DNA from 2 places in the Pseudonocardia sp. EC080619-01 genome. Region 2 is predicted to be linked to the other one. Evidence: riboswitches for the same ligand, from Rfam matches in the RefSeq annotation. Region 2 holds a riboswitch; the other holds the start of a gene.
The links. A riboswitch is a leader RNA that binds a small molecule or an ion and turns the genes downstream of it on or off. The one in region 2 is predicted to bind cobalamin.
Positions count from the first base shown of each region.

Region 1: another riboswitch for cobalamin. It lies ahead of AD017_RS22505 (hypothetical protein); the one in region 2 lies ahead of AD017_RS16045 (ribonucleoside-diphosphate reductase subunit alpha).

Region 1 is NZ_CP012184.1:4,793,581-4,800,862, forward strand. It holds gene cobA (uroporphyrinogen-III C-methyltransferase) at 1-318, shown strand, start outside; gene AD017_RS22495 (MarR family winged helix-turn-helix transcriptional regulator) at 360-875, shown strand; gene AD017_RS22500 (chloride channel protein) at 872-2,512, shown strand; cobalamin riboswitch at 2,515-2,702, shown strand; gene AD017_RS22505 (hypothetical protein) at 2,738-3,127, shown strand; gene AD017_RS22510 (DNA polymerase IV) at 3,135-4,691, opposite strand; gene AD017_RS22515 (4'-phosphopantetheinyl transferase superfamily protein) at 4,688-5,395, opposite strand; gene AD017_RS22520 (hypothetical protein) at 5,498-5,818, opposite strand; gene AD017_RS22525 (FAD-binding oxidoreductase) at 6,075-7,211, shown strand; gene AD017_RS22530 (cytochrome P450) at 7,251-7,282, shown strand, end outside.
Region 2 is NZ_CP012184.1:3,421,972-3,429,253, reverse strand. It holds gene AD017_RS37240 (ABC transporter ATP-binding protein) at 1-584, shown strand, start outside; gene AD017_RS16065 (hypothetical protein) at 588-950, opposite strand; gene AD017_RS16060 (hypothetical protein) at 1,066-1,425, shown strand; gene AD017_RS16055 (ABC transporter substrate-binding protein) at 1,422-2,942, shown strand; gene AD017_RS16050 (trans-aconitate 2-methyltransferase) at 3,455-4,201, opposite strand; cobalamin riboswitch at 4,415-4,686, shown strand; gene AD017_RS16045 (ribonucleoside-diphosphate reductase subunit alpha) at 4,800-7,282, shown strand, end outside.

The DNA.
Region 1 (7,282 bases), 1.4 Mb from region 2:
GTCGTGGTCTCCGGGCACGTCGCGCCGGACGACCCGCGCAGCCTCACCGACTGGACCGCGCTGGGCCGGATGACCGGCACGATCGTGCTGATGATGGCCGTCGAGCGGCTCGGGCGGTTCGCCGACGCGCTGATCACGCACGGCCGCGCCGCGGACACCCCGGTGCTGATCGTGCAGGACGGCACCACCCGCATCCAGCGCACCGTGCGCGCCACCCTGGAGACGGCCGAGAAGGTCGCCGCCGAGGCCGAGGTGAGCCCGCCCGCGATCATCGTCATCGGGCCCGTGGCGGGCCTGGAGGCACCCGTCGCCGACTGATCCGTGCACACTGCAACTTTGCAGTGTGCAACGATGAGGGCGTGACGGACGAGATCGACGACGTCGTGGACGCGGTCATGACCGCGAGCCGCGCGATGCTCTCGGTGGTGGCCCGGTCCCTGGCCGCCGCCGGTGAGCACGCGGGCGAGGACGTGACCGTGCCCCAGTACCGGGCGCTGGTCGTCCTGGCCCAGCACGGCACCCGGCGCCCGGCGGACCTGGCCGTGGCGCTGGCGGTGTCGGCGTCCACCGCGACCCGGATGTGCGACCGCCTGGTGGCCCGCGGGCTGGCGGAGCGCACCCGGACCGGTGCGGACCGCCGGGAGGTCGCCGTCGCGCTCAGCGGCGCCGGCCGGGACCTGGTCCGGGAGGTGACCCGGCGCCGTCGTGCGGAGATGCACCGGCTGCTCGCGACGCTGCCTGCGGGGGAACGGACCGCCGTGCGCGACGCGCTGCGGACGTTCGCCGCCGCGGCGGGCGAGGTGCCCGAGACGGACTGGGCCGTCGCCCCGCTGTCCGTGGGCGAGCAGGACGACCAGGGCGGGGCAGCCCGGTGAGCGCCGTCGCCGCAGCCCCCCGCCCGGCCCTCCGTGCGCTGCACCGGGCGCTCGTCGGTACCAGGCCCGGCCTGGTCGGCCTCGCCGTGATCATCGGCGTCGGAGCCGGGGTGGGCTCGGTGCTGTTCCACGAGCTGATCCTCGGTGTGACCTGGCTGGTCACCGGACGGGAGGACTACTCCGGCGCAGGGCGCGTCCCGTCGGAGCACCTGCCCGCGCTGGGGGTCTGGTTCCTGCTGGTCGCGCCGGTGCTCGGCGGGCTCGTGTACGGGCCGCTGGTCCAGCGGTTCGCACCGGAGGCCCGCGGGCACGGCGTCCCCGAGGTGATGGTCGCGGTCGCGCGCCGCGGCGGCCGGATCCCGGCGACGGTGGCCGGGGTGAAGGCGCTCGCGTCCGGGATCTGCATCGGCACCGGCGGCTCGGTCGGCAGGGAGGGGCCGATCGTGCAGATCGGGTCCGCGCTCGGCTCGGCGATCGGGCAGTGGCTGCGGGTGCCGTCGACCCGGCTGGTGCTGATGGTCGCCTGCGGGGCGGCGGGCGGGATCTCCGCGACGTTCGACGCGCCGATCTCCGGTGTCGTCTTCGGGCTGGAGCTGATCCTCCGGTCGTTCGGCGCGGAGGCCTTCGGTGTGCTGGTGATCAGCTCGGTGACCGCGAACGTCACCGCCGAGCTGATCGCCGGGGACCGCGCGATCCTCACGCTGCCGCACTTCGAGCTGGGCAGCGCCGCGCAGCTGCCGCTCTACGCCCTGCTCGGGCTGCTCGCCGGGCTGCTCGGCTGGGCGTTCGCGCGGATCCTCTACCGGATCGAGGACGTGTGCGACGCGGTCTGGCGCGGCCCGGAGTGGCTGCGCCCCGCGGTCGGAGGGTTGTTGCTGGGGGCGTTGCTGCTGGCCCTGCCGCAGATGTACGGCGTCGGCTACCCGGTGCTGGAGGGGGCGATCGAGGGCCGGTACGTGTTCGGGTTCCTGCTCCTGCTGGTGATCGGCAAGATCGTCGCGGCGAGCCTGACCATCGGGATCGGCGGGTCCGGCGGCGTGTTCGCGCCCTCGCTGTTCATCGGCGGGACGGCCGGGACCGCGTTCGGGGTCGCCGCCGCGGCCGCGTTCCCCGCGCTGCACCTCGACCCCGGGGCGTTCGGGCTGGTCGGGATGGCGGCGGTGTTCGCCGGGGCCGCGCACGCCCCGATCACCGCGGTGCTCATCGTGTTCGAGCTGACCGGCGACTACGCCCTGATCCTGCCGCTGATGGCGGCCGTCGTGCTCGCCACCGGGCTCTCGCACCTGGTCTCGCGGGACGACATCTACACGCTCAAGCTGCTCCGGCGCGGCATCGACCTCGCCGCCGACACCCCCACCGACGAGGCGTTGCGATGGGTGACGGTCGGCGAGGTGATGCGTCCCCTCGACCCCGCCGACGACGGCGGGGCCTCCCCGGCCGACGGGCGTCCGCAGCCGGGGGCCGGTGGGCCGCTCACCCCGGACACCCCGGTGCACGACGTCCTGGACCTGCTCGCGGCGCACCGCGGGGCCGGGCTCCCGGTGCGGGAGACACCGCACGGCCCGCTGCTGGGCACGCTCGCCGAGCACGACGTCCTCGATCATCTGCGGGGTGTGGGCTCCACCGGCCGTGGTTGACCCTCGCCCGTCCGCGTGATGGGCTCGGTGACGACGACGGTGCAGGAAGCCGGTGCGAGTCCGGCGCGGTCCCGCCACTGTCATCGGGGAGCGCGTCCCCACCCACGGTCACGGCCCACCACGGGCGGGAAGGCCGGGGACGCGTGACGATCCGCGAGCCAGGAGACTGGCCGTCGTCGCAGGAGATCCACTGGTGAGGGCGAGGACCCTCGAGGAGGTCATGCGATGAGCGACGACGCGCGCCCGGTCCTGGTCGTGCTCGGCACCGAGCCCGACGCCGGGTCCGGCCCGGCCGGTTCCGGGGCCGACGACCTGCTCGCCGAGGCGGACACCGTCTTCACGTTCCCCCGCGGGCCCGAGTCGGTCGCGCTGTTCTACGCCGAGGCGTGGCGGGTCGAGGGGGTGTCCCCGCGCGACGCGGTGGCGCGCCTCACCACCTGGGCGGGCGCCGCCCCGTCCGGCACCGCGGTGCTGCTCGTGGCGGGGGAGCCGAGGTCCGACGTCGCGCTCGGCGCCGTGCTGGACGGCCTCGAACGCTGCTGCCCGGACCTCGATGTCCGCGTCCCCGCCGGGACCCGGGTCGCGCCCCCGCACCGGAGCCCGCTGATCGGCTGACCGGGGTTCAGGCGGGTGCCTGCCAGCTGCTGAGCGGATCGGCGCGGGCCAGGACGGGGTCGGACGCGTCGAGGGTTCGGGTGCGGCCCGGGCCGGTCAGCGCCGTCTCGAACCGGACGGTCACGCGGCCGTGCCCCGCTCCCTGGACCCAGCCGTGCCCGTGCTCGGGATGGTGGACGTCGTCGCCCGCGGCCCACGGCCGGTCCGGGTCGGGCACCCGGTCCGGACGGGTGGGGCCCGGGCCGACCGTCGGCGGTGCCGGCTCGTCGGCCGCCGCCGCCACGGTGGTGACGACGGCGTGGCCGGCGATCGTCGCGGTACCGCCCGGGACGCCGGGCTCCGCGGCCGCTGCTCCGCCGGTGCCGCGCTCCGGTCCACCGGGGCCCGGCTCCGGGGCGTCGGTGCCGCCCGGCTCCGCGGTGTCGCTGCTCGTCGCCGCCCGCCAGCCCTGCTCCGACGGGACCGCCTCGAACAGCGCGAGCGGCGGCTCGTCGCCGAACCCGGACACCGACACCCCGAGCAGCCGGACCCCGCCCTCGCCGACCGCGGTGTCGGCCAGCCGGCGGGCCACCGCGGTCAGCGTGGCGAGGTCCCGGCTGGGGAACGGGGTCGTCTCCGACCGGGTGTGGGTCGTGAAGTCCCCGGTCCGCGCCTTGACGGTGACGGTGCGCGCGGCGCGCCCGTCGGCGACCAGCCGCCGGTGCACCGCGACGCAGATCGACGCGACGGCGTCGTGCACCGCCGTCATCGCGGTGAGGTCGGTGTCGAACGTGGTCTCCGCGGAGATCTGCTTGGCCGCGCCGCGCGGCGCGACCGGGCGGTCGTCGATCCCGCGGGCGAGCCGGTGCAGCTCGGTGCCCATCGCGGTGCCGAGCACCCCGGCGACCTCGCGCCCGTCCATGGCGGCGAGCTGGCCGATCGTCTCGATCCCGATCTTCCGCAGCGCCTCACCGGAGACGGGTCCGATGCCCCACAACGACCGCACCGGCAGTGCGGCGAGCACGGTCTCCTGCTCGGCGTGGGCGATCACCCGCAGCCCGTCCGGCTTCGCCAGCTCGGAGGCGATCTTCGCGATCTGCTTGCCGGACCCGGCCCCGACCGACGCCGGCAGCCCGGTCCGCTCCCGCACCGCCGCGCGCAGCCGGGTGCAGAACTCGTCGACCGCCGCCGGATCCGCCCCGGCCAGCACCGGCGGTTCGATGAACGCCTCGTCCACCGACACCGGTTCCAGCACCGGGGAGAACTCCGCGAGCACCCCCATCACCTGGTCGGAGATCGCCTTGTACAGCGCGAACCGGGGCGGCAGCACGGTCGCGTGCGGGCAGCGGCGCCGGGCCTGGCCCATCGGCATCGCCGAGCGCGCCCCGAACACCCGCGCCTGGTAGCTCGCCCCGGCGACGACGCCGCGCGGACCGGCCCCGCCGACCAGCACCGGCCGGTCGGCGAGCGTCGGCCGGGTGAGCTGCTCGACGGAGGCGAAGAACGCGTCCATGTCGAGGTGCAGCACCCATCGGGCGGACGCGGTCCGCGGGGCGCCCGGGCTCCTCCCGTCCGGTGTCGTCACCGCCCCATGGTGCCCCGGACCACCGACAGGACCGCGTCGCCGTCGGCGACGTCGATCCGGGGCGCGGCGTGCCCGGCACCGGCGACCGCGCCGGGGTGGTCGGGGTGCGGGGTGGCGACGTCGGCGACCCACCACGGCCCGCCCGCATCCGGCCAGTCGAGGACGCGGGCGTCGGCGTCCGGCGCGGACAGCGTGATCGCCTCCATCGGGCTGCTCATGCCCTCGCCGGTGGCCTTGAGCAGGGCCTCCTTCCGGGCCCACGTGACGAGGAACCCGTCGGCCGCGAGCACGCCCGCGTCGCGCTCGGCGGGGGAGAGGGCGTGCCGGGCGAGGCCGTCCAGGTCGGGGAGGGGCCTGTGCTGCTCGACGTCGACGCCGACCGGCCCGGCCCCCAGCGCCACGCCGACGAGCGCGCCGGAGTGGGTGAGGGAGAAGCCGGGGTCGTCGTGCCGGCCGGTGAGCCGGGGCTTGCCGTGCGGCCGGCCGCAGCGACAGGTGCGGTCGAGATCGAGCCCGGCCGGATCGGCGTCGAGATGCGTGCCCAGGACGAGGCGGGTCAGCGCGTGCGCGGCGAGGTAGCGGGCGCGGTCGTCGTCGCGGCGCAGCGCGGCCATCCGGTCGCGCTCGTGGTCGTCGAGCAGCGCGACGAGATCGGGCCGGGAGGAGGGCTCGACCGGCGCGGCCCACCAGACGGAGACGGTCACGGCGGACAGCGTCGCACGGGCCACCGACAGCGGGGGTGGTGCTCGGGTGTGATCACGGTCCGTGGCCCGTGCCCGGTGACGGGCACGGGCCACGGAGACCGGTCAGCCGGACCGGCGGGCGGCGAAGTCCGTGCGGACGTGCGCGGGCTTCACGTGCGGCGTCGGTCCCGCGGTGCGGGGCGCGGCCGGGCCGGACGCCCCGCCGGAGCCCTTCCCGCGCTTCGCGGCACGGCGTTCGGCGCGGTTGGCCGGGCGGTCGGACGCGCCGGTGCCGGGCACGGTCGCGGCACCCGTGCCGGTGGTACCGGTGTCCGGGCCCGCCGCGGAGGGTCCGGGCAGGAGGGCCGGGGACGGCACGGTGGTGCCGCCGGACGTGGTGGTGTCGCCGGGCGTGGCGGTGGAGCGGGATCGGGTGGTGCGCATACGGGCCTCCAGGTGATGACGGGTCGGACGTTGACCGAGGAGGGCCGGTGACGTGCCGGAACGCCGGACGGCGGGATGCGGCGGAGCGCGCGGCATCGGTTCCGGGCCCGGGGACGGACGTCACGGGCCGGCGGGCGCGGGGACTCGCGGGAGGAGCCCCGGCGGGCCGCTCAGAGGAACCGGATCAGCATGGCGGGAACGGTAGGAGACCACCGCCACGGCGTGCCACCGGTTTTCCGCGGCTACCGTCGCGCCGGTGGACGCGCACCTGACGGACCTGGTCGTGATCGGCGGCGGGATCGCCGGTGTGTCGGTGGCCTACGAGCTGGCCGCGCACGCGCGCGTCGTGCTGCTGGAGGCCGAGACCGACATGCCGGTGCACTCGACCGCACGGTCCGCGGCGACCTACATCCCCGGGCACGGGTCGGGGCCGTTCCGGGCGCTGATCGCGGCGTCCGGGCCGCGCTTCGCCGCGCTGCCCGACGAGCTCGGCACCCCGCCGCTGCTGACGCCGCGCCCGGTGCTGCACGTCGGCACCGACGACGACGGCGCCGCGGCCCTGGCCGCGATGCTCGCCGACCAGGCCGGCGAGCCGGGCGCCCCGGTCGCGCTGGACCCGGACGAGGCGCACCGCCGGGCACCCGTCCTGCGCCGGCCGCCCCGGGCCGCCGCCTGGACCGCCGGCGCGGCGGACGTCGACACCGCGGCCCTGCACGACGGCTACCGGCGCGGCCTGCGCGCCCGCGGTGGCACCGTCCTGCGCGACGCCCGGGTGAGCGCGCTGGCCCGCGACGGCGACGGCTGGACCGCGCGGACGGTCGCCGGGCACGTCGTGCGGGCCGGCGCCGTCGTCGACGCCGCCGGGGCCTGGGCCGACGAGGTGGCCGCACTGGCGGGCGTCCCCGGCGCCGGGCTGGTGCCGCACCGCCGCACGATCGCCGCCTGCCCGGTCGCCGATCCGTCGGTGCTCCGCCCGGGCGGAGCACCGCTCCCGCTGATCGCGGACGCGGCCGAGCGCTGGTACCTCAAGCCCGAGGCCGACGCCGTCCTGGTGTCACCCGCCGACGAGACCCCGCAGCCGCCCGGCGACGCCCGGCCCGACGAGCTCGACGTCGCGCTCGCGCTGGACCGGGTCGGCGAGGCGACCACGCTGGGCCTGCGCTCGGTGCGGACCGCATGGGCCGGCCTGCGGACGTTCGCCCCGGACCGGGCCCCGGTGCTGGGTGCCCGCCCCGGTCACCCCGGCTTCCACCTCGTCGCGGGGCAGGGCGGGTCCGGGATCGAGTCCGCCCCGGCGCTGGCCGCCCTGGCCGCGTCGGTGATCCTCGGGCGGCCGGCCCCGGCGGACGTCGCGCTGGACCCGGATGTGTGCTCCGTCACTCGTCTCGGCTGATGTAAGCGGTCGCTTACCCATCGCTGGCACCATGGGGACATGGCGCTGACCACCACCGGCACCGAGCCGCA
Region 2 (7,282 bases):
GGGGTGGCTGCCTCGCCGTCGTCGGGCCGTCGGGGGCGGGCAAGACCACACTGGGACGGGCGCTGGCCGGGCTGGTCCCGAGCGACGGCGGGATCCTCGTGACGGGCACCCGCGCGACCGGGGACCACCGGGCCGTCCAGTACGTGCACCAGGACTACCGGTCGGCGTTCCTCGACCACCGCCCGGTGCTCGACCAGGTCGCCCGCCCCGCGGAGCTGCTGCGCGGCCTGCCCCGCGCCGACGCACGAGCGGAGGCGACCGCGCTGCTCGGACGGCTCGGACTGGCGCCGGCGGACACCGGCCGGCGTCCGGGCGGCCTGTCCGGCGGCCAGCTGCAGCGGGCCTCGGTCGCCAGGGCTCTGCTGGCGCGGCCGTCGGTGCTCGTCACGGACGAGGCCACCTCGGCACTGGACGGCCGGCACCGCGCGCTGCTGCTCGCCGAGCTCGCGCGGGCCCGGCGCGACGACGGTCTCGCCGTCGTGCTGATCAGCCACGACCCTGCGACCGTCGCCGCGGCGGACCGGGTCCTCGCGCTCGCGGACGGGCGGGTCGTGGACACGCCCGCCCCGGCGACGACCGGGTAGGGGTCAGAGACCGAGGTGCTCGCGCAGGACCGCCGCGGTCTCGGTGGTGGTCTCGGCGTGCAGCCGGCAGTGCTCGTGATGGTCGGCGTGCGCGCCGCAGGCGGCCGCGCTCGCCTCGCAGGCCCGCAGTGCCGCGGCGGCCGCGGTCTCGGCGACGGCCCGGTCCGCCGCCCGCCGGCCCAGGACCCGCGCCGCGGCCGAGCACAGGTCCGCGCAGTCGAGCGCGAGCAGCACCTCCCGTTCCATCCCGCCGCCCGCGACCATCGCGGACGCGCACGCCGTGCTCGCCCGCTCCGCGTCGTGCAGCTTCTCGACGACGACCGCCGGCGTGGTCACGCCCGCGGCGTCCAGTACGTGGTGGCTCATCGCGATCCCTCTCCTCGGTGGTCCGGGCGGGATTCCCGGTGGGACCGGGCGCTACTCCTGTCGGCGTGTCCTTCATTACTGAACACCTCGTCATATGTGACGTAATGTCGCCGCCATGTCCGCGCTCCCCGCCGTCACGGTCTGCCGGGGGTGCTGCTGCGGCTCCGGCCGGAAGCACCCGGGCGTCGACCACGCCGCCGTCCTCGACCGGATCACCGCCGGCACCGACGGGCACGCCCGTCTCCGGACCAGCGACTGCCTGGGCCCGTGCGCCGACTCCGACGTCGTCGTGGTCGGCCCGGTCCCCTCGGCCCGCCGGTCCGGCGCCCGGCCGGTCTGGCTGCGGCGGGTGCTCGACCACGACGCCGCCGACGCCCTCGCGCGCTGGGTGCGCGCAGGCGGGCCGGGCGTGGCCGAACGGCCCGCCGAGCTGGACGGGCACGTCTTCGCCCCCGGTCTGCGGGCGGCGGGATGAGGCCCCCGGAACTCACCCGGCGCGGCTTCCTCGCCGCGGGACTCGGCGCCGCCGGGCTCGTCCTCGCCGGCTGCGGCGGCGGTTCCGGCTCCGGGACCGACCGGCTGCGGGCCGCGTTCGCCGCGGGCGGATCCCGCGAGTCCCTCGACCCGCACGTCCTGCCCCTCTACGTCGACCAGGCGCGGGCGAAGGCGTGCTTCGACACGCTCACCGGCTGGTCGCAGGACATGACGCCGGAGCCCCGGCTCGCCGAGTCCTGGGAGAGCGACCCCTCCGGCACCCGCTGGCGGATCGTGCTGCGCGACGCCCGGTTCCACGACGACCGGCCGCTGACCGCCGACGACGTCCTGTACTCGCTGCGCCGCATCACCGACCCGGCGACCACCGGGATCGCCGCCGCGCTGTTCCGCGATCTCGACCTCACCGCGTCACGGGCGACGGCGCCGCGGGAGCTGGAGCTCGTCCTGAACCGTCCGAACTTCGTGTTCCCGCTGGCCTGGGGCGCACCCGGCACCGAGATCGTCCAGCAGGGGGCCACGACGTTCGACGCCCCCGTCGGCACCGGCCCGTTCCGCTTCGCCTCCTTCACCCCGGGCGGCCCGGCGCTCTACACCGCGTTCGACGGCCACTGGGACGGCAGGCCGGCGATCGGCGAGCTCGAGTTCCTCCCGGTCGACGACGAGGAGGCCCGGATCGGCGCGCTGCTCTCCGGCCAGATCGACTACGCGCACGACCTCACCCCGGCGGGAGCGGCCCGGCTCGACGGCGACGCGCGGGCCTCGGCACTGTCGGCCCCTGCGTCGGCGAACCAGTTCCTGGTGCTCCGGGTGGACCGCCCGCCGTTCGACGACCCGCGGCTGCGCGAGGCCGTCCGGCTCGGCATCGACCGCGAGGAGCTGGTCCGGATCGCACTGCTCGGGCGCGGCAGGCCCGGGAACGACATGTTCGGGCAAGGGCTGCGCTACTACCCGGACGTCCCCCAGGTCACCCGGGACGTCGATCGCGCCCGGGCCCTCGTGGCCGACGCCGGCGCGCAGGGGCTGGCCGTCGAGCTCCAGACCAGCGGGGCCGACCCGAACTTCGACGCCGCCACCGCCGTCGTCGCGCGGCAGCTCGACGGGATCGGGCTCCGGGTGACGCCCCGTGCGCTGCCGTCGGAGAACTACTTCAAGGCCATCCGGCAGCAGGGCGTGTTCTCCCAGAACAGCACCGGTGCGCTGCCGATCCCCGACTACGTCGGACGCCGGATGCTCACCTCCACCCCCACCTACGACTTCACCGGCTACCGCAACCCGGAGATCGACCGGCTCTACTACGGCGCCATCGGCACCGACGACGAGGCCGCCCGCACCGACGGCTTCGGCCGCATCCTGCAGACCCTGCGCGCCGACTCGGGCGGACTGGTCTGGGGCGTGCGGGACTGGAACGTCGGTGTGTCCGGCGGGGTCGCCGGGCTGGAACCGGCGCGACCCAACACCTTCGCCTGGGCGAACTTCGCCGGCGCCCGGCTCGCCTGACCACCGGCCCGACACGCGGCTCAGCCGACCGCCCGGCCCTGCGCCCGGGCCCGAGCCGCCCTGCTCCCGAAGCCGCACAGCTTCCGGCCTTGTCGCGCATCCTGCGGGATCACCGCACAGGGCCGAGCCCGTGCGGCAGCCCGCCACCCTGTGCGGCTACATGCCTCGGGAGCGCCGCGCTCACCGCGCACCTGGCACGGTCGCCGCACAGGATCCGTCCTCACCGCACACCTCGCGGGGCAACCGCAGAGGACCTAGCTCGTGCGGGAGCCCGGCACCCTGTGCGGCGGCGCTACCGGCGGCCGTCGACCTGTGCGGCTGCGCCTCGACCTGTGCGGCTGCCGGGCATGGGGACCGCGCGGCACGGTGTCCGCGCCGTCGCAGTCCCGGCCCGACAGCCGCACAGCGTCCGCGCACGCCGCTCACACCGCGTCGCAATCGCACAGGACCTGTCCCGTGCGGTGGCCCACCACCCTGTGCGGCTGTGTCGGTCGGATCGGGTGCCCGGCGGGTCAGCGGATCGCGACCAGCATCCGGCGGTCGAAGGTCTGGGTCAGCGTCCCCACCTCGGCGAAGCCGGCTCCGCGCAGCGCGTCCTCCCAGGCCGGGAGGGTCGACCCGCCTGCCACGTGATCGGCGAACCGGCGCTCCCGCTCGGCGAACTCCGTGGCCAGCGCGGGCTCGTCGGCGAGGGCGTCCCACCAGGCGCGGAAGTCCTCACCGGTGGCGAGACCACGCTCGGTCCGCTGTTCGCGCAGCCGCCGGGTCAGTGCGGCGAGGCGCGGTGCCGCCGGGTCGGCGAGGAGGGTGTCGACGTTCACGAACACCCCGCCCGGCCGCAGGGTCCCGGCGAGCTGCGCCGCGAGCGCGGGCAGGGCACCCTCCTGCAACCAGTGCAGTCCGGTCGCCGACACGGCGGCGTCGAACGGACCGCCCACCTGCTCCGTCCATTCCGGACCGGACAGGTCGGCGTCGACCCAGCGGACCCGGTCCCCGGTGGTGCGGCGGGCGAGCTCGAGCATCACCGGGTCGACGTCCACGCCGACGACCTCGGCCCCGGGGAAGCGGTCCGCCGCCCGCGAGGCCAGGGACCCCGGGCCGCAGGCGAGGTCGAGCAACCGCCCCGGGCCGGCGTCGAGCCCGGCGACGACGTCGAGGGCGAGCCCGAACAGGTCCTCGCGGTCGGGCACGTAGCGGGTCTGCTGGGCGTCCCACCGGGCCAGCCAGTGCCCGGCGTCGAGATCGGGGGCGACGACCACGGAACTCCTCCTGCGTAGCGGATGCACCTGCGCCCCGACGCTATTCGGCCTCCGTCCACAGGGGAACCCGCCTTCGATCGCGACGACGGTCACCCGCCGGAGTGGAGTGTCGAGGCGCCCGACCGCACCGGACCTGCGACGTTCACCGCGCGTGACGAATCGGCTCGAGATCCGGACACCTAGGGGTCTCGAACTCAGTGCAGCCCTAGATGTAGTGTCCGCGGCGCTGGTGGTTCACCGGCCCGCCCGGGTCGGTGAGGCAAGAGGGAACCCGGTGCGAATCCGGGACTGCCCCGCAGCGGTGAACGGGAACGACCGCCGTCACGAGCACTGGGAGACCCTCCCGGGAAGCGACGGCCAGTAGGCCGGGCGCCTGCGGCACTCGTGAGTGGAAAAGTCGGCTCAGGCCGCGATAACCACTCACGGGCGCCGAAGGCGCCCGATACCCGTGAGTCCGAAGACCTGCCACCGGTGCGCGCACCGCCCGGTGTGCGCTGCTCCGGGGCCTCGCGGGAGGGCGCCAGGGTGCGGTGCTCCATGCCGTCTCCTCACCTCGCGCGCGGTCACGGACCGACGGCGACTCGCGAGGAGAGAGCCCGTGACCGCATCCACCGCTCCCCCTGCCTCACCGAACGGCACCGCACCGGCCGCGCTGCGCGTGATCCGGCGCGACGGTTCCGAGACGAGCTTCGACGCCTCGAAGATCTCGGTGGCGATGACCAAGGCGTTCCTGGCCGTCGAGGGCGGCGCCGGGGCGTCGTCGTCCCGGCTGCACCCGCTCGTCCAGGAGCTGACCGGCCAGGTCGTCGCGGCGCTGCACCGGCACCCGACGCCGGTCGTGCAGGTCGAGCAGATCCAGGACCAGGTCGAGCTCGCGCTCATGCGCGGCGAGCACCACAAGGTCGCCCGCTCCTACGTGCTCTACCGGGAGCAGCAGGCGCAGGCCCGCGCGAGCGGCACCGGGGCCGCCGGTGCGAGTACGACGATCCATGTCACCGGCCCCGACGGCACCCGCGCCCCGCTGGACCGCGGCCGGGTCGAGACCGTGCTGGCCGAGGCCCTCGACGGGATCGACGACGTCGAGGCCGCCCCCGTGCTGGCCGAACTCGACCGCACGGTCTACGACGGCATCACCGCCGACGAGCTCTCCCAGGCGCTCGTCATGGCGGCCCGGACGCTCGTCGAGCGGGAGCCGGACTACTCGCTCGTCGCGTCGCGGCTGCTCATGGACCGGCTGCGCGCCGAGGCGGTGTCGCACCTGTCCGGTACCCGGGAGACCCCCGACCAGGCCACGATGGCCCGGGACTACGCGTCCTACACGAAGGACTACCTGCGGCACGCGATCGCGATCGGCCTGGTCGACGCCGAGCTGGCCACCTTCGACCTGGACCGCGTCACGGCGGCGCTGCACCCCGAGCGCGACCTGCAGATCGGCTTCCTCGGCCTCCAGACCCTGTACGACCGGTACTTCCTGCACGAGCACGGCACCCGGTTCGAGCTGCCCCAGGCGTTCTTCCTGCGGGTCGCGATGGGACTGGCCGTCCGCGAGGTCGACCGCGAGGCCCGCGCGATCGAGTTCTACGAGCTGCTGTCGAGCTTCGACTTCATGGCCTCCACCCCGACGCTGTTCAACTCCGGCACGACCCGGCCGCAGCTGTCGTCGTGCTTCCTCACCACCGTCGACGACGACCTCGACTCGATCTTCGGCGGCTACCGCAACAACGCGCTCCTCGCGAAGTACTCCGGCGGGCTGGGCAACGACTGGACCCCGGTCCGTGGCCTCGGCGCGCACATCCGCGGCACCAACGGTGTCTCGCAGGGCGTCGTGCCGTTCCTCAAGATCGCCGGGGACACCGCCGTCGCCGTCAACCAGGGCGGCAAGCGCAAGGGCGCGGCGTGCGCCTACCTGGAGACGTGGCACGTCGACATCGAGGAGTTCCTCGACCTCCGCAAGAACACCGGCGACGACCGCCGTCGCACCCACGACATGAACACCGCGAACTGGGTGCCCGACGAGTTCCTCCGCCGGGTGGAGGCCGACACCACGTGGACGCTGTTCTCCCCGGACGAGGTGCCGGACCTGCACGATCTCTACGGCGACGAGTTCGCCGAGCGGTACCGCGCGTACGAGGCAGCGGCCGAGCGGGGCGAGCTGCGCGTCCACCGGACGGTCCGCGCCGTGGACCTGTGGCGGCGGATGCTGACCATGCTGTTCGAGACCGGGCACCCGTGGGTCACGTTCAAGGACCCGTGCAACCTGCGCAGCCCGCAGCAGCACGCCGGCGTCGTGCACTCGTCGAACCTGTGCACGGAGATCACGCTCAACACCCGGGCCGGGCACGACGACGACCGGGGCGAGGTCGCCGTCTGCAACCTGGGTTCGGTCAATCTGGCCGCGCACGTGACGCGCGACGGGCTGGACGCGGACAAGCTGCGCCGCACGGTGACCACGGCGGTCCGGATGCTGGACAACGTCGTGGACATCAACTTCTACACGATCCCGGAGGCCCGCCGGTCCAATCTGCGCCACCGCCCGGTCGGCCTGGGGATGATGGGTTTCTCCGACGCGCTGTTCGTCCAGCGGATCGCGCCCGGCAGCGAGGCCGCGGTCGGGTTCGCCGACGTCAGCGCGGAGGTCCTGAGCTACCACGCGATCGCCGCGTCGTCGGACCTCGCGGCCGAGCGTGGTCGCTACGCGAGCTTCGAGGGCTCGCTGTGGAGCCGCGGCGTCCTGCCGATCGACTCGCTCGACCTGCTGGCCGACGCCCGCGGCGAGGGTGAGCTGGAGGTCGACCGGTCCTCCACACTGGACTGGGCGTCGCTGCGGGAGACCGTCCGCACCCAGGGGATGCGCAACTCCAACGTGCTCGCCATCGCCCCGACGGCGACGATCTCGAACATCTGCGGGGTCGGGCAGTCCATCGAGCCGATCCACCTCAACCTGTACGTGAAGTCCAACATGTCCGGCGACTTCACCGTGGTCAACCCGCACCTGGTCCGCGATCTCAAGGAGCGCGGGCTGTGGGACGAGGTGATGGTCTCGGACCTCAAGTACTTCGACGGCTCGCTGGCCGAGATCGA